DNA from 4 places in the Bradyrhizobium sp. WSM2793 genome. Region 2 is predicted to be linked to each of the others. Evidence: predicted binding sites of a transcription regulator. Region 2 holds the regulator's gene; each other region holds the start of a gene.
The links. The regulator PhoB, encoded in region 2, activates phosphate uptake and scavenging genes when phosphate is short. The targets are predictions, from matches to a motif close to TGTCATNNANCTGTCAT.
Positions count from the first base shown of each region.

Region 1: A3AS_RS0101755 (Orn/Lys/Arg decarboxylase N-terminal domain-containing protein) is a predicted target of PhoB. The motif match lies at 3,277-3,293, and genes of this name have one in related genera.
Region 3: A3AS_RS0110840 (DUF47 domain-containing protein) is a predicted target of PhoB. The motif match lies at 2,240-2,256, and genes of this name have one in related genera.
Region 4: A3AS_RS0117560 (DUF2794 domain-containing protein) is a predicted target of PhoB. The motif match lies at 3,168-3,184, and genes of this name have one in related genera.

Region 1 is NZ_KB902768.1:398,067-403,223, reverse strand. It holds gene A3AS_RS0101770 ((2Fe-2S)-binding protein) at 1-13, shown strand, start outside; gene A3AS_RS0101765 (xanthine dehydrogenase family protein subunit M) at 10-1,026, shown strand; gene A3AS_RS0101760 (xanthine dehydrogenase family protein molybdopterin-binding subunit) at 1,034-3,238, shown strand; gene A3AS_RS0101755 (Orn/Lys/Arg decarboxylase N-terminal domain-containing protein) at 3,339-5,157, shown strand, end outside.
Region 2 is NZ_KB902771.1:219,104-224,260, forward strand. It holds gene pstA (phosphate ABC transporter permease PstA) at 1-374, shown strand, start outside; gene pstB (phosphate ABC transporter ATP-binding protein PstB) at 371-1,189, shown strand; gene phoU (phosphate signaling complex protein PhoU) at 1,201-1,917, shown strand; gene phoB (phosphate regulon transcriptional regulator PhoB) at 1,941-2,648, shown strand; gene A3AS_RS0107140 (GcrA family cell cycle regulator) at 2,881-3,393, opposite strand; gene A3AS_RS0107145 (aspartate aminotransferase family protein) at 3,850-5,058, shown strand; gene argF (ornithine carbamoyltransferase) at 5,058-5,157, shown strand, end outside.
Region 3 is NZ_KB902775.1:144,112-149,268, forward strand. It holds gene A3AS_RS0110825 (peptide chain release factor 3) at 1-60, opposite strand, end outside; gene sugE (quaternary ammonium compound efflux SMR transporter SugE) at 227-541, shown strand; gene A3AS_RS0110835 (inorganic phosphate transporter) at 534-1,541, opposite strand; gene A3AS_RS0110840 (DUF47 domain-containing protein) at 1,553-2,197, opposite strand; gene A3AS_RS0110845 (branched-chain amino acid ABC transporter permease) at 2,354-3,322, opposite strand; gene A3AS_RS0110850 (branched-chain amino acid ABC transporter permease) at 3,324-4,187, opposite strand; gene A3AS_RS0110855 (ABC transporter substrate-binding protein) at 4,264-5,157, opposite strand, start outside.
Region 4 is NZ_KB902782.1:52,171-57,327, reverse strand. It holds gene acnA (aconitate hydratase AcnA) at 1-1,621, shown strand, start outside; gene A3AS_RS0117565 (thioredoxin family protein) at 1,856-2,632, shown strand; gene A3AS_RS0117560 (DUF2794 domain-containing protein) at 3,248-3,616, shown strand; gene A3AS_RS0117555 (GNAT family N-acetyltransferase) at 3,826-4,356, opposite strand; gene A3AS_RS0117550 (Bax inhibitor-1/YccA family protein) at 4,685-5,157, opposite strand, start outside.

The DNA.
Region 1 (5,157 bases), on a different contig from region 2:
GAGCCGGTCATGAATAATTTTCAGTATTCCCGCGCCAACGATGTCGCCGACGCGATCCGCCTTCTGGCCGCCGATCCTGGCGCAAAACTGATTGCCGGCGGGACCAATCTGATCGACCTGATGAAGGAGAACGTCGAACGCCCCTCGCGGCTGATCGACATCTCCCGCCTGCCGCTCCGCAACGTCGAGGAGACACCCGATCAGGGGCTGCGCATCGGCGCCCTGGTGCCGAATTCGGACCTTGCTTACCATCCGTTGATCGAACAGCGCTATCCCCTGCTCGCCAGCGCCATCCTCGCCGGCGCCTCCGCGCAATTGCGCAACATGGCTTCGGTCGGCGGCAATCTGATGCAGCGAACGCGTTGCGCCTATTTCTATGATACGACCACCCCTTGTAACAAGCGAGAGCCCGGCAGCGGCTGCTCGGCGATCGACGGTCTCAACCGCAACCACGCGATCCTAGGCGCCAGCAATTCCTGCATCGCGACCAACCCATCCGACATGAGCGTGGCGCTGGCCGCGCTCGGCGCGCTGGTGCACATCGCAGGCCCCACCGGTGAGCGCACCATCGCGCTGACAGATTTCCATCGGCTTCCAGGCGACAAACCTCACGTCGATACCAATCTCAGCACCGGCGAGATCATCACCGCGATCGGGCTGCCGCCGCGCGGCTTTGCCCGGAACTACAGCTATCTGAAGATCCGTGACCGGCTGTCGTACGCCTTTGCCTTGGTCTCGGTCGCGGCTGCGCTCGAACTGGAGGGCAACGCAATCAGCGAAGCGCGCCTGGCACTCGGCGGTGTGGCTCACAAGCCGTGGCGCAGGCTCGAAGCTGAAGCGGCGTTGCGCGGCCAGGCGGCAACGCCGGATCATTTTGGACGCGCTGCCGATCTGCTGCTGCAGGGAGCGGTCGCTGGTTCGCACAACGGCTTCAAGCTCGAACTCGCACGCCGGGCCGTCGTGCGTACGCTGATGCAGGCCGCAAGCGGCACACCACAGTCACAAGCTCACAAGAAGATCGCGTGAGGGACCGATGAACGGCTATGTCGGAACACCAACGTCCCGCGTCGATGGCCGGGCCAAAGTCACTGGCGCCGCCAAATATGCCGGCGAATTCGCGGCAGACGGCCTCCTCCATGGCTTCATCGTCGATGCCACGGTTCCGCGCGGGCGCATCGCTCGGCTCGACACCAGCGACGCGCTGAAGGTGAAGGGCGTGGTCGACGTGCTCACGCATACGCATCGCGTGGCCCTCGCCGACAAGGATGAGGCCTGGAAGGACGAGGTGGCGCCGGAGAAGGGTTCACCCTTCCGCCCGCTTTACGACGACAGGGTCAAGTTCAACGGTCAGCCAATCGCGCTCGTCATCGCGGAGGACTGGGAAACTGCCAAATTCGCGGCAACGCGCGTGCGTGTCGAATACGAGCAGGAGGCGTTTGCGACCGATCTCGAAACCGAACGCGGCACATCCGCCAATGTGGACCAGCCGCACAAGCCGCGCGGCGACGCCGCAGCGGCGCTGGCTGGGGCAGCGGTTCGCCATGAGGCCGACTACGTCCTCCCGACCGAGCACCACAACCCGATGGAGCTCTATGCGACGACAGCGGTCTGGGACGGCAGCGGCAGCCTCACGGTCTACGACAAGACGCAGGGCGTCCAGAACGTCCATAAATATCTCTGCGGCGTGTTCGACATGAAGCCGGAGGACATCCGCGTGGTCTCGCCCTATGTCGGCGGCGCCTTCGGCTCCGGCCTGCGGCCGCAGCACCAGGTGGTGCTGGCAACGCTTGCCGCCCTCGCGCTGAAGCGATCCGTTCGTGTCGTATTGACGCGGCAGCAGATGTATGGGCTCGGCTACCGGCCGATGACCATCGAGCGCGTCGCGCTCGGCGCAAAGTCGGACGGCACGCTCGATGCGGTCACGCACGAAGCCATTGCCGTCACCTCGCGCTACGAGGATTTCTCACGCAATGACACCGGCTGGGCGCAGCAGCTCTACAAGAGCCCCAACAGTCGCCTCTCCCACAAGCTCGTCCACCTGGACGTCCCCACCCCCTGCGACATGCGTGCGCCGGGCGCGGCAACGGGCGTCTGCGCACTCGAATGCGCCATGGACGAGCTGGCCGTCGCACTCAAGCTCGATCCGATCGAGCTGCGCCTGAAGTGCTACTCGGATCGCGACCAGAGCGAAGACCTGCCCTTCACCAGCAAGCAGCTGCGCGAATGTTACGCCCGTGGCGCGGAAGCCTTCGGCTGGGCCCGCCGCAATCCCGCGCCGCGTGTGATGCGCGATGGCAAGGACCTGGTCGGCTGGGGCATGGCGACAGGGGTGTGGGAGGCGCTGCAGATGCCGGTCGCCGTGCGCATCGTGCTGACCGCCAACGGCCACGCCGAGGTATCCTGCGCCGCGTCCGATATCGGCACCGGCACCTACACCATCATGGCGCAGGTCGCGGCCGACGCCCTCGGGCTGCCGATCGGGAATATCGACGTGAAGCTTGCCGATTCAACCCTGCCCCAAGCGCCCGTCGAGGGCGGCTCCTGGATGGCCGCTTCGAGCGCACATGCGGTCTTGGGAGCGGCCGAGGACATTCGCCAGGAGCTCGCGCGTCTGGCCAAGGCGATACCTGACTCGCCACTTGGCGGCCTCAATGCATCGGAAATGGTTCTTGTTGACGGCACGATTTCCAAGGCCGGCGACAAGAGCCGCGCTGTCTCGATCGCCGATGTGATGCGTCACGGCAAGCTCGAGCGGATCGAGAAGCAGAAGCTCAACCAGTTCGCGGAGGACAAGTCGCACGCCCGCAACACGCATTCGGCTGTCTTCGCCGAGGTGAAGGTCGACGAGGAACTCGGCGTCATTCGGGTCACGCGAGTCGTGAGCGCCGTCGCGGCCGGGCGGATCCTGAATACCAAGACAGGCCGCAGCCAGATCATGGGCAGCGTGGTCTGGGGGATCGGAATGGCGCTGCACGAGGAGACGGTCATGGACCACCGCTTCGGCCGCATCATGAACGCGAACATCGCCGAGTACCACATCCCGGTGAATGCCGATATTCACGACATCGACGTCATCTTCGTCGACGAGCCGGACGACCGAATCAACAAGCTCGGCGTCAAGGGTCTCGGCGAGATCGGCATCGTGGGCGTGCCTGCGGCAATCGCGAACGCCGTCTATCATGCCACCGGCAAGCGTGTCCGGCACTTCCCGATCACGCTGGACAAGCTGCTCGGCTGACCTGCCTTGTCATCCGAGCCATGCCTGGATCGGGTCAGTGTCATCCAGCTGTCATCGAATGTGTCGATGAGCTGTGTCTCTGGCACATTCAGGACCCGACATGGACTATTTCAAGCGCTTCAACTTCCTGTTCGCCGCACCAGTGTTCGACGCCGACGATCTCGAAGGCGTCCGCTTCAACCAGATCATCGAGGAGATCCAGCGCTCCGGCTTCGAGGTGGTCCGGGCGCGCAAGCTCGAGGATGCCGAGATGGCGGTGCAGACCGACGCCGCGATCGGCTGCATGGTGGTGGACTGGGGCAAGAAGGGCCTGGAGGGCAAGACCTCGGCGCTGATCAATTTGATGCGCCGCCGCGGCCTCGATTTCCCGATCATCCTCCTGATCCGGCGCAAGCGCTTCGAGGACCTGCCGGTCGAGGTGCTCGATTTCATCGACGGCTATGTCTTCCTGTCCGAGGAAACGCCGACCTTCATCGCCAAGAATCTAATCAGCCGGCTCAAGCAATATGCCGAAACGCTGAAGACGCCGTTCTTTGGCGCGCTGGTCGACTATGCCGAGGAAGGCAACCAGCTCTGGACCTGCCCGGGGCACAATGGCGGCGTATTCTACAACCGCAGCCCGATCGGCCGGGTCTTCGTCGAGCATCTCGGCGAATCCGTGTTCCGGGACGACCTCGACAATTCCGTGCTCGATCTCGGCGACCTCCTCACCCACGAGGGGCCGGCGCTGAAGGCGCAAAAGGAAGCCGCGCAGATTTTTGGCGCGGAGAAGACCTATTTCGTGCTCAACGGCACCTCGACCTCGAACAAGGTCGCGCTCGGCGCCCTCGTCACCGACGGCGACCTCGTGCTGTTCGACCGCAACAACCACAAGGCTGCCCATCACGGCGCCCTGATGATCAACGGCGGCGTCCCGGTTTACGTGCCGACCATCCGCAACGCCTGGGGCCTGATCGGCCCGATGCGCTGGGACGTGCTGGACGAGAAGACCTTGCGCGAGGCGATCCGCAATCACCCGCTGGTCACGGACAAGGAGGCCTGGCGCAAGGAGCGGCCGTTCCGCGTCGCCGTCGTCGAACAGTGCACCTATGATGGGACGATCCACAGCGCCGAGATGATCCTGAAGCGCATCGGCCATCTGTGCGAGTACATCCTGTTCGACGAGGCCTGGGCCGGCTTCATGAAGTTCCACCCTCTCTATGCCGGCCGTTTCGCCATGGGGCTGGCGAACCTTCCGCCGGAAGCACCGGGCATCATCGCGACGCAATCGACTCACAAGCAGCTTGCGAGCTTCTCGCAGGCCTCCCAGATCCACATCAAGGACCGCCACATCCGCGGCCAGAAGCGACGCGTCGAGCACCGCCGCTTCAACGAAAGCTTCATGCAGCACGCCTCCACGTCACCCTTCTATCCGCTGTTCGCCTCGCTCGACGTCGGTGCGCAGATGATGAAGGGCCGCTCGGGCGAAGTGCTGTGGGACGACACGATTCGCCTCGGCATCGAGCTGCGCAAGAAGATCCGCGCGATGCGCAGGGAGTTCGAAGAGAAAGAGCAGAATCCGGACCGGCGCTGGTTCTTCGAACCCTTCGTTCCCGACCGCGTCGCCATTCCCGATGTCGGCCGCCCGGGCGCCGTCCACAACGTCGCCTGGGAAACCCTCTCGACCGATGAGCTCGCCACCAACGCCGCGCTGTGGCAGCTCTCGCCCGATACCAACTGGCACGGCTTCCCCGGCATGGCCGAGGAGTTTGCCATGACAGATCCGAACAAGCTGACGCTGCTCACCCCCGGCTTCGACCGCTCAGGTGCCTATGCCGAGCACGGCATCCCTGCCCCCGTCGTGGCGCAATATTTGCGCGAGAACCGCATCGTCCCCGAGAAGAACGACCTCAACTCCCTGCTCTTCCTGCTGACCCCCG
Region 2 (5,157 bases):
AGGACATGCTGCTGCTGGTGCCGAATCCCCTGCGCGAGGCGGCCTCGGCGCTCGGCCTGCCGCGCTCGCTGGTGATCAAGCGTATCGCCTATCGTGCGGCCCGGTCGGGCCTCATCACCGGCGTGCTGCTCGCCACCGCCCGCGTCGCCGGCGAGACCGCGCCGCTGCTCTTCACCGCGCTGTCGAACCAGTTCTTCAGCCTCGGCCTGAACAAGACGATGGCCAACCTGCCGGTTACCATCAACAACTTCGTCCAGAGCCCCTATGCCTATTGGAAGCAGCTCGCCTGGAGCGGCGCGCTGCTGATCACGCTCACCGTGCTTGCCCTGAACATTGGCGCGCGCATCCTCGGCGCCGAGAGGACTGCAAAATGACCGACCTGTCCGTATCCATGAGTTCCAACGCTCATCTGGCCTCGCAGCCGCTGCCGGAAGCCCCGGCCAAGGTGACGGTGCGCAATCTCAATTTCTATTACGGCGAGCACCACGCGCTGAAGAACATCAACCTGACGCTGGGCGCCAACCGCGTCACGGCGTTCATCGGCCCGTCGGGCTGCGGCAAGTCGACCCTGCTGCGCATCTTCAACCGGATGTACGACCTCTATCCGGGCCAGCGCGCCACCGGCCAGCTCATGCTGGACCAGACCAACGTCCTCGACCCCAGGCTCGACCTCAATCTGCTGCGCGCCCGGGTCGGCATGGTGTTCCAGAAGCCGACGCCGTTCCCGATGACGATCTACGAGAACATCGCCTTCGGCATCCGCCTCTACGAGAAGATCTCGAAGTCCGAGATGGACGACCGCGTCGAGAAGGCACTGCGCGGCGGCGCGCTGTGGAACGAGGTCAAGGACAAGCTCAACGCCTCCGGCCTGTCGCTCTCCGGCGGCCAGCAGCAGCGCCTGTGCATCGCCCGCACCGTCGCGGTGCGTCCTGAAGTGATTTTGTTCGACGAGCCCTGCTCGGCGCTCGATCCGATCTCGACCGCCAAGGTCGAGGAGCTGATCCAGGAACTGTCCGAGAACTACACGATCGCGATCGTCACCCACAACATGCAGCAGGCGGCGCGCGTCTCCGACAAGACCGCCTTCATGTATCTCGGCGAGCTGATCGAGTTCGACGACACCAGCAAGATCTTCACGTCGCCGAGCGACCGGCGCACGCAGGATTACATCACCGGCCGGTTCGGCTGAGGAGACGCGACATGGGTACTGAACATACCGCAAAGGCTTTCGACACCGACCTCCAGGAGCTCACCCGCCTGGTCGCCGAGATGGGCGGCATCGCCGAGCGCATGATCGTCGATTCCGTCGACGCGCTGATCCGCCGCGACGTCGCGCTCGGCCAGCGCGTCGTCACCATCGACGCCGAGCTCGACGCGCTGCAGAAGCGCATCGAGGAACGCGCGGTGCTCACCATCGCCCGCCGGCAGCCGATGGCGGTGGATCTGCGCGAGATCGTCGGCGCCATGCGCGTTGCGACCGACCTCGAGCGCATCGGCGACCTCGCCAAGAACATGGGCAAGCGCGTCGCCGCGCTGGAGACCGACTTCCATCCGCTGAAGCTGTTCCGCGGCCTGGAGCACATGACCGACCTCGTGCAGCAGCAGGTCAAGTCGGTGCTGGATGCCTATGCCGCGCATGACCTGCCGGCGGCGATGGCGGTGTGGAAGGGCGACGAGGAGGTCGACGCGATCTGCACCTCGCTGTTCCGCGAGCTCCTCACCTACATGATGGAGGATCCGCGCAACATCTCGTTCTGCATCCATCTGATGTTCTGCGCCAAGAACATCGAGCGGATCGGCGACCACGCCACCAACATCGCCGAGACCGTGTTCTACATGATCGAGGGCCAGGCGATCACCGACAAGCGGCCGAAGGGCGACATGACCACCTTCGCCACGACGGTCCCGAATACCTGAAGACTTGAAGGAGCGACGACCCGATGGGCGCACGCATTATGGTGGTTGAGGACGAGGAAGCTCTCACCGAGCTGCTTCGCTACAACCTCGAAGGCGACGGCTATGACGTCGAGACGGTCATGCGCGGCGACGACGCCGACACCCGCCTCAAGGAGCACATCCCGGACCTGATCGTGCTCGACTGGATGCTGCCGGGCCTGTCGGGCATCGAGCTGTGCCGCCGCCTGCGCACCCGGCCCGACACCAAGCAGCTCCCGATCATCATGCTCACCGCGCGCGGCGAGGAGAGCGAGCGGGTGCGGGGGCTTGCGACCGGCGCCGACGACTACATCGTCAAGCCGTTCTCGGTGCCGGAGCTTCTGGCGCGCGTGAAGGGCCTGCTGCGGCGCGCCAGTCCTGAGCGGCTCGCGACAGTGCTGGCCTATGGCGACATCGAGCTCGACCGCGACAAGCGCCGCGTGGCGCGCTCGGGCCGGCCGATCGATCTCGGCCCGACCGAATATCGCCTGCTGGAGTTCTTCCTGGAGCATCCCGGCCGCGTGTTCTCGCGCGAGCAGCTGCTCGACAGCGTCTGGGGTCGCGACATCTACATCGATGAGCGCACTGTCGACGTCCATATCGGCCGCTTGCGCAAGCTGCTCAATCTCGGCCGCGAGCAGGACCCGATCCGCACCGTCCGCGGCGCCGGCTACGCGCTCGACGACCGCTTCGCGAAGGCGGAGCAGACGTAAGGTTTGCTGGCGTTGGCTTTGGCGGGCCGCCGCCGCATTCTCCGGCGTCGTCCCTGCGAAAGCAGGGACCCATAACCACAGGCAGTGGTTTGGCGAAGACCCGGAGTGACCATCTCGCGCGACAACTGCGCCTTGTGGTTATGGATCCCCGCGTTCGCGGGGATGACACCGAGTTGGTGGAGCCGTCATCGTGTGACGGCTGCAGTCTTGACGATCAGAGAATTCCGCGAACTCAGCGCGGACCCGGCTTCGCCGGCGCGCGCCGGCGATCCGCCGCCGGCTGATACGCCACGCGCGAGTGCTGGGCGCAGTAGGGCAGGCCGGACAGTGCCTTGCCGCCGCAGAAGAAGAAATCCGGGCTCGAGGGATCGCCGACCGGCCAGTGGCAGGTCGCCTCGTTGAGCTCGAGCAGCGACAGCCGCTGGCCCATCGGCACCACGTTGTCGTAGGTGACGGGTTCGGCCTCCACCTCGACCTCGAAGGCCTGCGCCAGCGCGGTGTTGCCGCGCGCGATGGGGCGGGTCACCCGCATCATGTGCTGCGCGGGACGCGCCTTGCGCGGCCGGGGCGCTGCCGATGAAGGGCTCTTGGCGCGGCCGGACAGACCCAGCCTGTGCACTTTGCCGATCACGGCATTGCGGGTCACATTGCCGAGCTCAGCTGCGATCTGGCTGGCCGAAAGTCCGGCCTCCCAGAGCTTTTTCAGCTGCTCGACGCGATCGTCGGACCAGGTCAAAACCGTCATTGCACCCTTTCCCTCGCTACGCGCCAGCCATCCTGGGGCCTCGCAGCGATTGCCTAAGCCTTCAAAAACCCGTGCCGTCAGAATCCCTTAAGGCTCGCCGGGCGCGTGACTGACGCCCGAACGTTTACGCCGGTACAAGAGGACTCTTGGGATCAGAACCGCTGCACGAGATGTCGTATCTGACAATCCAAACGCTACAATATGGCGTGACTCCCGCGCAAGAGTCCGCCGACTCGCTTCCACATGTTCCGTGGTGAAAACCCGCAAAATCGGCACCGCAAGACTACGGATTCAGCGTTTCCTGAGGCTTTCCGGGCGGCATTGACACCCGTCTTGCCAAGCATAAGATAGTCCCGCGTGCCGCCCTTAAAAGGCGGCACGTTTCGTTTTCCGGGCCGGTCGATGGTGCGTTGCGCAATGCACGCGTCACACCGTCCGCAACATTCAAGTGACATCATGACTAACAGCGCAGCGCCGCATTTGCTCCCCGTTTTCGCCAGAGCCGACCTCGGCTTCGAGCGCGGCGAAGGCTGCTGGCTGATCGCGACCAATGGCGATCGCTATCTCGATTTCACCTCGGGCGTAGCTGTGAATGCGCTCGGCCATTGCCACCCGCATCTGGTCAAGGCGCTGCAGGAGCAGGCGACGAAGCTCTGGCACATGTCGAACCTGTTCCAGAGCCCGGACGGCGAGAAGCTCGCGAGCCGGCTTTGCAACGAAAGCTTTGCCGACTTCGTGTTCTTCTGCAATTCGGGCGCCGAAGCGCTGGAAGGTGTGATCAAGCTGGTCCGCCATCATCACTTCTCCAAGGGGCATCCGGAACGTTATCGCATCATCACCTTCGAAGGCGCCTTCCACGGCCGCACGCTGGCAACGCTGGCCGCGACCGGCTCTGCAAAATATCTCGAAGGCTTCGGCTCGCCCATGGAAGGCTTCGACCAGGTGCCGCATGGCGATATCGAGGCCGTCAAGAAGGCGATCGGCCCGCACACCGCCGGCATCCTGATCGAGCCGATCCAGGGCGAGGGCGGCGTGCGCTCGGCAACGCCGACCTTCCTCAAGGCGTTGCGCCAGCTTTGCGACGAGAAGGGCCTGCTGCTCGCCTTCGACGAGGTGCAGACCGGCATGGGCCGCAGCGGCGATCTGTTCGCCTATCGGCGCACCGGCGTCACGCCTGACGTGATGTCGCTGGCAAAGGCGCTCGGCGGCGGCTTCCCGATCGGCGCAGTGCTGGCGACCGCGGATGCGGCAGCCGGCATGGGGCCCGGCTCGCACGGCTCGACCTTCGGCGGCAATCCGCTGGCGATCTCCGCGGCCAATGCGGTGCTCGACGTCATGCTCCAGCCCGGCTTCTTCGACCACGTGCAGAAGATGTCGCTGCTGCTGAAGCAGAAGCTCGCCGCCGTGATCGACCGTCATGGCGATGTCGTCAGCGAAGTGCGCGGCGAGGGCCTTCTGATCGGCATCAAGGCCGTGGTGCCCTCCGGCGATCTCGTCGCGGCGCTGCGCAACGAGAAACTGCTCACGGTCGGGGCCGGCGACAATGTCGTGCGTTTCCTGCCACCGCTGATCGTGACCGAAGCCGAGATCGAGGACAGCGTCGGGCGGTTAGAGCGCGCCTGCGCCGCGATCTCGTCCAGCCAGACCAAGCGGGCGGCAAGCTGATGAGCAAGTCCCCGAAGCACTTCCTCGATATCAACGAGCTGCCGCTGTCGGAGCTCAAGACCATGCTCGCGGCGTCCTCCGCCATGAAGGCGAAGCAGA
Region 3 (5,157 bases), on a different contig from region 2:
TTCAGCGGCAAGCGGGGAACGGGCCGGCGATTCGGCTGTGGTGGTGGCGATGTCGGACATGGCGGGAGCGTGTGGCAGGGAAAACGGGCCTGATCAAGCCTCATTTGGTGATTGCGGAGCCTTCCGGCCAGCCCCATATCGGCCTTGGCCATACTGGCCTTGGGGGGAGGACGGCCTCCCCGCCCATCAGCCGCGGGGACGACCCTGCCTTGAAGGGAGGGTCGTCATGGCCTGGAGCATCCTGTTCGTCGCGGGTCTTCTCGAGATCACCTGGGCGATCGGCCTGAAATACACCGAGGGTTTTAGCAGACTTGTTCCGTCCGTCGTCACGCTCGCGGCCATGGCTGGCAGCGTCATCCTGCTCGGCCTCGCCCTCAAATCGCTGCCCGTCGGAACCGCCTATGCGGTGTGGACCGGCATCGGCGCGGTCGGCACCGCAACGCTGGGCATTGTCCTGTTCGGGGAGCCGGCCACCGCCCTTCGTCTTGCCAGCATCGCCCTGATCGTTGCCGGGATCGTCGGGCTGAAGCTGGTTACTTGACGAAGATCTTGACCGCCCACCAGGTCAGCGCCGCTACGACGGCCGAGGCCGGGATCGTGATCACCCAGGCGTAGACGATCGAGCTGGCAACGTTCCAGCGCACCGCCGAGACGCGGCGGGCGGCGCCGACGCCGACGATGGCGCCGGTGATGGTGTGCGTGGTGGAGACGGGAACCCCAAGATAGGTCGCCATGAACAAAGTCGCGGCCCCGCCGGTCTCGGCGCAAAAGCCCTGCATGGGAGTCAATTTGGTGATGCGCAGGCCCATGGTGCGGACGATGCGCCAGCCGCCCATCAGCGTGCCCAGCGCCATCGCCGCCTGGCAGGACAGCACCACCCAGAACGGCACCGAGAAGTCGCTGCCGAGATGGCCCTGCGAATAGAGCAGCACCGCGATGATGCCCATGGTCTTCTGCGCGTCGTTGCCGCCATGGCCGAGCGAATAGAGCGAGGCGGAGGCGAATTGCAGGATGCGGAAGGCGCGATCGACCGCGAACGGCGTCGAGCGCACCGAGGCCCAGGACACGATCGCCACCAGCATCATCGCCAGCAGGAAGCCGATCAGCGGCGACAGCACGATCGCCAGTACCGTCTTGCTCAATCCGCTCCACACCGCAGCCGAGATCCCGGCTTTGGCCATGCCGCCGCCGACGAGCCCGCCGATCAGCGCATGCGACGACGAGGACGGGATGCCGAGCGCCCAGGTCACGAGGTTCCAGACGATGGCGCCGACCAGGGCCGCGAAGATCACCTGGGCATCGACGATCGAGGGATCGATGATACCGGTGCCGATGGTCTGGGCGACGTGCAGTCCGAACACCATGAAGGCGACGAAATTGAAGAACGCGGCCCAGAACACCGCGAATTGCGGCCGCAGCACGCGGGTCGAGACGATGGTCGCGATCGAATTGGCGGCGTCGTGCAGGCCGTTCAGGAAATCGAACAGCAGCGCGACGGCGATCAAGCCGACCAGGACGGGAAGACCCAACGCGGCATCCACAGCGGCCTGCCCTAAACTTGCTCGATGACGATGCTGTTGATCTCGTTCGCGACGTCGTCGAAGCGATCCGCCACCTTCTCGAGGTGGTCGTAGATCTCGACGCCGACGATGAAGTCCATCGCATTGCCGTCGCGATGCTTGAGGAACAGCTCCTTCAGACCGATGTCGTGGAGATCGTCGACGCGGCCCTCGAGCTTGCCGAGCTCCTCCGTGATCGCGGTCAGCATGGCGACGTTCGGGCCGATTGATTGCATGAGCGGCAGCGCGCGGCCGACCAGATTGGCGCATTCGATCAATAGCCCGCCGATCTCGCGCATGGGCGGCTCGAAGGTGCGGACCTCGAACAGCATCACCGCCTTGGCGGTCTGCTGCATCTGGTCGATGGCGTCGTCCATCGACGTGATCAGGTTCTTGATGTCGCCGCGGTCGAACGGGGTGATGAAGGTGCGGCGCACCGCCGTCAGCACCTCGCGGGTGATGTTGTCGGCATCATTCTCGAACTGGTTGACGCGCTGGCAATAGACCGGCGTCTCCTCGCCCCCGTTCAGCATGCCCTGGAGCGCGATGGAGCCCTGGATCACCGTCTGGGCATGCCGGTCAAACAGGTCAAAGAACCGTTCTTCCTTGGGCAGGAAAGCACGAAACCATCGCATCATGGGGGTAGGCTACCGGTTGGAAATGGCCCGGCCCTGTCAGGCCGTCATGAAACTGTCATAGACCATTTTCGATCCGCGCGCGTGTCATCTCACGCCCGTGGAGCCGGATCATCCACCGCTTTCAAGCGGCCGGCAAACCGATTTCAAATCAACCAGTTAGAGCGATCTCCGGAAGTAATGCGCGATTTCGCCGATGACGCCGCGGCGGAAGGTGAGCACGCAGACCACGAAGATCGAGCCCTGGATCACCGTCACCCATTGGCCGAAGCCGGCGAGATATTGCTGCATGGCGATGATCGCGAAGGCACCGACCACGGGGCCGAAGATGGTTCCGAGGCCGCCAACCAGCGTCATCAGCACGACCTCGCCCGACATCGACCAATGGACGTCGGTGAGCGAGGCGTTCTGCGCCACAAAGACCTTCAGCGCACCGGCAAAACCGGCCAGCGTTCCCGACAGCACGAAGGCCAGGAACTTGTACTGGTCGGTGCGGTAGCCCAGCGAAATCGCGCGCTGCTCGTTCTCCCGGATCGACTTCAGCACCTCGCCGAACGGCGAGTTGATGATGCGGTAGATCAACAGGAAGCCGGCAAGGAACCCGACCAGCACGACGTAATAGAGCACCGTCGGCTTGGACAGATCGAAGACGCCGAACATGCGTCCCTGCGGGATGCCCTGGATGCCGTCCTCACCGTGGGTGAACGGGGCCTGGAGGTAGATGAAGTACAGGAGTTGTGACAGAGCCAGGGTGATCATCGAGAAATAGATGCCCTGGCGGCGGATCGAGATGTAGCCGGTGATGATCGAGAGCACGAAAGCCGCGGCGATGCCGACGAGGATGCCGAGCTCAGGCGGCAACGCCCACACTTTCAGCGCATGCGCGCAGCAATAGCCAGCGGTCCCCAGGAACATGGCGTGGCCGAACGACAGCAGGCCGCCATAGCCGACCAGCAGATTGAAGGCGCAGGCGAGCAGCGCAAAGCACAGCGCCTGCATCACGAAGAACGGGTAGACGCCCGTGAATGGTACCGACGCCAGCAGCAGCGCCATCACTACGAAAGCGATCATCTCGTCGCGCATCGCGCGAGGGGGCACCGGCAGCGTGTCGTCCGTCAGGGTTGTCATATCAGGCCGCCCTTCCCGTCAATCCCGTTGGCTTCACCAAGAGCACCAGCACCATCAGCACGAACACGACGGTGTTGGAGGCCTCGGGATAGAAATACTTGGTCAGACCCTCGATCACGCCGAGCGCGAAGCCGGTGATGATGGAGCCCATGATCGAACCCATGCCGCCGATCACGACCACCGCGAACACCACGATAATCAGGTCGGCGCCCATCAGCGGTCGCACCTGGTTGATCGGCGCCGACAGCACGCCCGCGAGCGCGGCAAGGCCGACGCCGAGACCATAGGTCAGCGTGATCATGCGCGGCACGTTGATGCCGAAGGCACGCACCAGCGTCGGATTTTCGGTGGCGGCGCGCAGGTAAGCGCCGAGCTGGGTCTTCTCGATCAGGAACCATGTCGCCAGACATACGACCAGCGAGAACACGACCACCCAGCCGCGATAGATCGGCAAGAACATGAAGCCCAGATTCATGCCGCCCTTGAGCTGGTCCGGAATGGCGTAAGGCAGGCCGGAGGAGCCGAAATAATTCTGGAACACGCCCTGCACGATCAGCGCGATGCCGAAGGTCAGGAGCAGGCCGTAGAGATGGTCGAGCCCGGTCAGCCATTGCAGCATGGTCCTTTCCAGGATCATGCCGAAGATGCCGACGATCACGGGTGCGATCAGCAGTGCCCACCAGTAGTTGATGCCACCGAGGCTCAACAGGAAATAGGCAACGAAGGCGCCCATCATGTAGAGCGCGCCATGGGCGAAATTGATGATGTTCAGCATGCCGAAAATCACGGCAAGCCCGAGACTGAGCAGCGCGTAGAACGAGCCGTTGATCAGTCCCACCAGTAGCTGAGCGTATAGAGCCTGCATCGATCCCGCACCCGGTCCCTTCTCGTCGTTCCCCAAGAGCAAGCCGGCGCCGTAGCGCCGGCTCGCATCATCACACTTACTTCTTCACGAGCGGACAGACGCTCTCGGACAGCGGCCGGAACGCCTGATCCGCGGCCGTCGTGCCGATCAGCTTGTAATAGTCCCAGGGCCCTTTGGATTCCTCGGGCTTCTTGACCTCGAACAGATAGGCGGGATGCAGCTTGCGACCGTCCCCGCGGATCGTTCCCTTGCCGAACAGCGGATCGTCCGTCGGCGTCTCCTTCATCTTGGCGACCACCTTGGCCCCGTCATGCGGATTGCCGCCCATCGCCTCCAGCGCCTTGAAATAGTGCAGCAGACCCGAGTAGACGCCGGCCTGCACCATCGAGGGCATCGCCTTGTTCTTCATGCGCTCGGAGAAGCGCTTGGAGAACGCGCGCGTACCGTCGTTCATGTCCCAATAGAAGGTCTCGGTGAAATTCAGGCCCTGCGCCACCTTCAGACCGAGCGAGTGCACGTCGGTGATGAAGAGCAGCAGGCCCGCAAGCTTCTGGCCGCCCGAGACGATGCCGAACTCCGCCGCCTGCTTGATGGTGTTGGTGGTGTCGCCGCCGGCATTCGCCATGCCGATGATCTTGGCTTTGGAGGCCTGCGCCTGAAGCAGGAACGACGAGAAGTCGGCAGTATTCAGGGGATGCTTGACATTGCCGATCACCTTGCCGCCCGACTTCACCACGACTGCGGCGGTGTCGCGCTCGAGGGCATGGCCAAAGGCGTAGTCCGCGGTGAGAAAATACCATGTGTCGCCGCCCGCCTTCACCAGCGCCTGCCCGGTACTGTTGGCCAGCATATAGGTATCATAGACCCAGTGGATCGTGTTCGGTGAGCATTGCGCGTTGGTGAGATCCGACGTCGCCGCACCCGTGTCGATCAGGATCGAATTCTTCTCCTTGACGACATTGTTGACCGC
Region 4 (5,157 bases), on a different contig from region 2:
GGTGTTCACGGAGACGCTGACGCTCGATCTCGCCGACGTCGTGCCGTCGATGGCCGGTCCGAAGCGTCCCGAAGGCCGCATCGCGCTGCCGTCGGTCGCCGAAGGCTTCTCGCTCGCTCTCGGCACCGAGTACAAGAAGGCAGAGGAGCCCAGCAAGCGCTTCGCCGTCGAAGGCAAGGACTTCGAGATCGGCCATGGCGACGTCGTGATCGCCGCCATCACCTCCTGCACCAACACCTCGAACCCGAGCGTGCTGATCGGCGCCGGCCTGCTGGCCCGTAACGCCGCCGCGAAGGGCCTGAAAGCAAAACCGTGGGTGAAGACCTCGCTCGCGCCGGGCAGCCAGGTCGTCGCCGGCTATCTCGCCGATTCCGGTCTGCAGAAGGATCTCGACAAGGTCGGCTTCAACCTGGTCGGCTTCGGCTGCACCACCTGCATTGGCAATTCCGGTCCGCTGCCCGAGGAGATCTCGAAGTCGATCAACGACAACGGCATCGTCGCCGCGGCCGTGCTCTCGGGTAACCGCAACTTCGAAGGCCGCGTCTCGCCCGACGTGCAGGCGAACTATCTGGCCTCGCCGCCGCTGGTGGTCGCGCATGCGCTCGCGGGCAGCGTCACCAAGAACCTCGCCGTCGAGCCGCTCGGCGAGGGCAAGGACGGCAAGCCGGTGTACCTCAAGGACATCTGGCCGACGACCAAGGAGATCAATGCCTTCATGAAGAAGTTCGTGACCGCGTCGATCTTCAAGAAGAAGTATGCCGACGTGTTCAAGGGCGACACCAACTGGCGCAAGATCAAGACCGTCGAGAGCGAGACCTATCGCTGGAACATGTCTTCGACCTATGTGCAGAACCCGCCTTATTTCGACGGCATGAAGAAGGAGCCGGAGCCGGTCACCGACATCGTCGAGGCCCGCATCCTCGCCATGTTCGGCGACAAGATAACCACCGACCACATCTCGCCGGCCGGTTCGATCAAGCTTACCTCTCCGGCTGGAAAATATCTCAGCGAGCACCAGGTGCGTCCCGCCGACTTCAACCAGTACGGCACGCGCCGCGGCAATCATGAAGTGATGATGCGCGGCACCTTCGCCAACATCCGCATCAAGAACTTCATGTTGAAGGGCGCGGATGGAAATATCCCCGAGGGCGGCCTGACCAAGCACTGGCCCGACGGCGAGCAGATGTCGATCTACGACGCCGCGATGAAGTACCAGCAGGAGCAGGTGCCGCTGGTGGTGTTCGCCGGCGCCGAATACGGCAACGGCTCCTCGCGCGACTGGGCCGCCAAGGGCACGCGCCTGCTCGGCGTGCGCGCCGTGATCTGCCAGAGCTTCGAGCGCATCCATCGCTCCAACCTGGTCGGCATGGGCGTGCTGCCGCTGACCTTCGAGGAGGGCACCTCCTGGTCGTCGCTCGGCCTGAAGGGCGACGAGAAGGTCACGCTGCGTGGCCTCGTCGGCGATCTCAAGCCGCGCCAGAAGCTGACCGCGGAGATCGTCTCCGGCGACGGTTCGCTGCAGCGCGTTTCGCTGCTCTGCCGCATCGATACGCTGGACGAGCTCGACTACTACCGGAACGGCGGTATCCTGCACTACGTGCTGCGCAAGCTCGCGGCCTAAGCGCGAATTTGTGAACGGTGGCTCACCGCGACGTGAGTAGAAGGTTAAACGAAGGCGGCCTATCACAAGGCCGCCTTCGTGCGTTTGCGGCATGCTCCAGATGGGCCCGCCCGGCGGAAAACCTCCTTTCGGACGGTTGGCCTGGACGGTCGAGTGTGTCGCGCCCCGTAAGACTACGGTGACCATCCGGCGATAAGTTTTCCTTCCCACGAGCAATGGTGTGCGGCGTTCGACATGACAACAATGACGGCTTCTCATCTGGTTTCACGTTGGTCCGGTGCTCTCTGGTCGGGAGCTCTCGGCATCTGTGCGATTGTCGCCGTCATCCGTCCTGCCGAAGCCGATCCCCGCGCCGTTGTCGAATTGTTTACCTCGCAGGGCTGCTCCTCCTGCCCGCCCGCCGACCAGATCATCGGCGATCTCTCCAAAGACCCGTCGATCATCGCGCTGAGCATGCCGATCGACTATTGGGACTATCTGGGTTGGAAGGACACGCTGGCGGATTCACGCTTCTCTGCACGGCAGCGTGCTTACTCGCGCATGCGCGGCGACCGCGAGGTCTACACGCCGCAGGTTGTGGTCAACGGCTCCACCCATGTCATCGGCAGCGATCGTGCCGGCATCGAGAGCGCGATCGGCAAGACCGACAAGGGCACGGGCGTGATGAGCGTGCCGGTGACGATGTCGCTCGCGGGCAAGCAGATCAACGTATCGGTGGCGGCGAGCAACGAGCCGGCCGTCTCGCAAGGCGAGGTCTGGATCTGTTCGATCGCCAAGTCAGTCCCGATCGCAATCACCCGCGGCGAGAATCGCGGACAGCAGGTCACCTATCACAACGTGGTGCGCAACCTGCTCAAGGTCGGTGACTGGACCGGGCGTTCGGAAAGCTGGACGGTGCCGATCGAGAACCTCACGCGCGACGGCGTCGACGGCGCGGTGGTCTATGTCCAGGACGGCAGCCGCGAGAAGCCCGGCACGATGCTGGGTGCGGCCTACACGTCGCTGCACTGATTTCAATTCTCTAGCGTCGTACTCACTGCCCACCCTCATGGTGAGGAGCGCGCTCTTGCGCGCGTCTACCGGACGATGTTTCGCATCGCCGTGAGAACCATGCCGGCCCCGCTCATGCGGTTGGGCCTCGATCCTTCGAGACGCCACGCGAAGGGAGCGCGGCTCCTCAGGATGAGGGGAGAGACTGTTGGCGCTGATGAGAGGAGAATTTCGCCGGGGCAGAAACATCCCGACACAAACAAAAAAGGACCAACTTGCGTTGGCCCTCCTTGTCGCGCGTACAGACCCGATCCTGTTCGACCCCGGGGGGCTGGGGGCTGAGGAATCCGGAACCGAAAGGACCGGGTCAACGCACGGGAGTCTTTTCGCAATGCAGGGCGGCAGTCGCTAGGCGGAAAAGCGGCGAGAGTATGATTCCTGCTAACGATCCCGTGACGGTTTGCCGCGAGGGAGTTCCACCATAGCGTGTGCCCCGATTCGTAACCGATTCGACCGGTTGAATCAGGAGCCCCTTGCGGCGGTGGCCGGTTGGCGCAATCATGCAGCTGTCATGATCCAGGTTCCGGGGACGGTCTTCGCGGATTCGGGTCATGCCGTGCGATGAGGAAGCGCTCCATGAGTCTGTCGGAGGATGCCGATCCGAGCGAGCAGCGCGCGGCGGCCCGCCCCGCCGCGGCGGCGACGCAACTGAGCCGGGTGACGTTCAACCGGCTCGAGCTGCATCGTATTCTCAATCTCTACGGCCGCATGGTCGCCGACGGCGAATGGCGCGATTATGCCATCGACTTCCTGAGGGATCGCGCCGTGTTCTCTGTCTATCGCCGTGCCTCGGAAGTGCCGATCTATCGCATCGAGAAGGATCCGCGGCTGGCGCGCAAGCAGGGCATGTACAGCGTGATCTCGGCGACCGGCCTGATCCTGCGCCGCGGCCACGAGCTGGAGCGCGTGCTGCTGGTGATCGATCGGAAGCTGGCGGTGGTGTAGCCACATTGACGGTGCCGTAGGGTGGGCAAAGGCGCATTGCGCCGTGCCCACGTCCTTTCTCTATCGCCGCAAGCCGTGGGCACGCTTGCGCTTTGCCCACCCTACGACAGCAGTGATGTGGCGAATTCTTCGTAGCCCGGATGAGCGCAGCGACATCCGGGTTTTGTCTCGCGGTGGTCCCGGGTATCGCTTTGCCCACCCTACGAGATCTACTTTGTCGGCACCGTCTTCGCGCCCTCGCCGAGGTCGCGCTGCATCATCACCGTATCAAGCCAGCGGCCGAATTTCAGCCCGACATTGGGATGCGTGCCGATCATCTTGAAGCCGCCCTTGGTGTGCACGCCGATCGAGCCGGCATTGGCGGAATCGCCGATCACCGCGATCATCTGGCGGAAGCCGCGCGCCTCGCATTCGGCGACCAGCCGCTCCAGCAGCTTTGATCCGACACCGCGGCGGTGGAAGGAGGGATCGAGATAGATCGAGTTCTCGACCGTGAAGCGGTAAGCCGGGCGCGGGCGGTAGGCGCCGGCATAGGCATAGCCGGCCACGCGGCCGTCGAGGATAGCGACGAAATAGGGATAGCCGCCGTCGACCAGCGCGCGATAACGGCGCGTCATCTCCACGAGGTCGGGCGGCTCCAGCTCGAATGTCGCGGTGCCCTCGCGGACAGCCTGCTGGTAGATGGCGGTGATGGCGGGAAGGTCGGCCTCGGTTGTAGGTCTGATTTCAGGTGCGGACATGGCGGCAAGATTAGAGCCTTCCCGCTTCCGCTGAAAGGGGCAACGGTGTTGCCCCACCCGTCATTGCGAACGCATCGAAGCAATCCAGAAATGCATCCGCGGAGGGACTCTGGATTGCTTCGCTGCGCCCGCAATGACGAGGAGGAAAGGCGGCACTCGTGGCCTTGTCGCCCGGATGGAGGGAAGCGTAATCCGGGGCCGCCTTATCCGCGGAAAGGACTGTCCCGGATTGCCTGCGCTCCATCCGGGCTACAAGCGCCACCCCACCCCCCAAACAAAAACCCCGGCCTTTCGGCCGGGGTTCGTATCCGTTCTCTCGTCGTTGCGCTTAGTCGCGCTGACCGAGGAGCTGCAGCAGCAGCGTGAACAGGTTGATGAAGTTCAGGTACAGCGACAGCGCGCCGGTGATGGCCGCACGCTCTGCGATGTCACCGCCGGCCGAAGCGTAGCCGTAGATGTAGTCGTTCTTCAGCCGCTGGGTATCCCAGGCGGTGAGGCCCGCGAACACCAGCACGCCGACCACCGACACGATGAACTGCAGCATCGAGCTCGCCAGGAACAGGTTCACCAGGCTCGCGATGATGATGCCGATCAGGCCCATGAACAGGAACGAGCCCATGCCGGTCAGGTCACGCTTGGTGGTGTAGCCGTAGAGGCTCAGCGCACCGAAGGTGGCCGCAGTGATGAAGAACACCCGCACGATCGAGGTGTGCGTGAACACCAGGAAGATCGACGACAGCGAGATGCCCATCAGCGCCGCGAACACCCAGAACAGGATCTGGGCGGTCGAGGGAGCGAGAC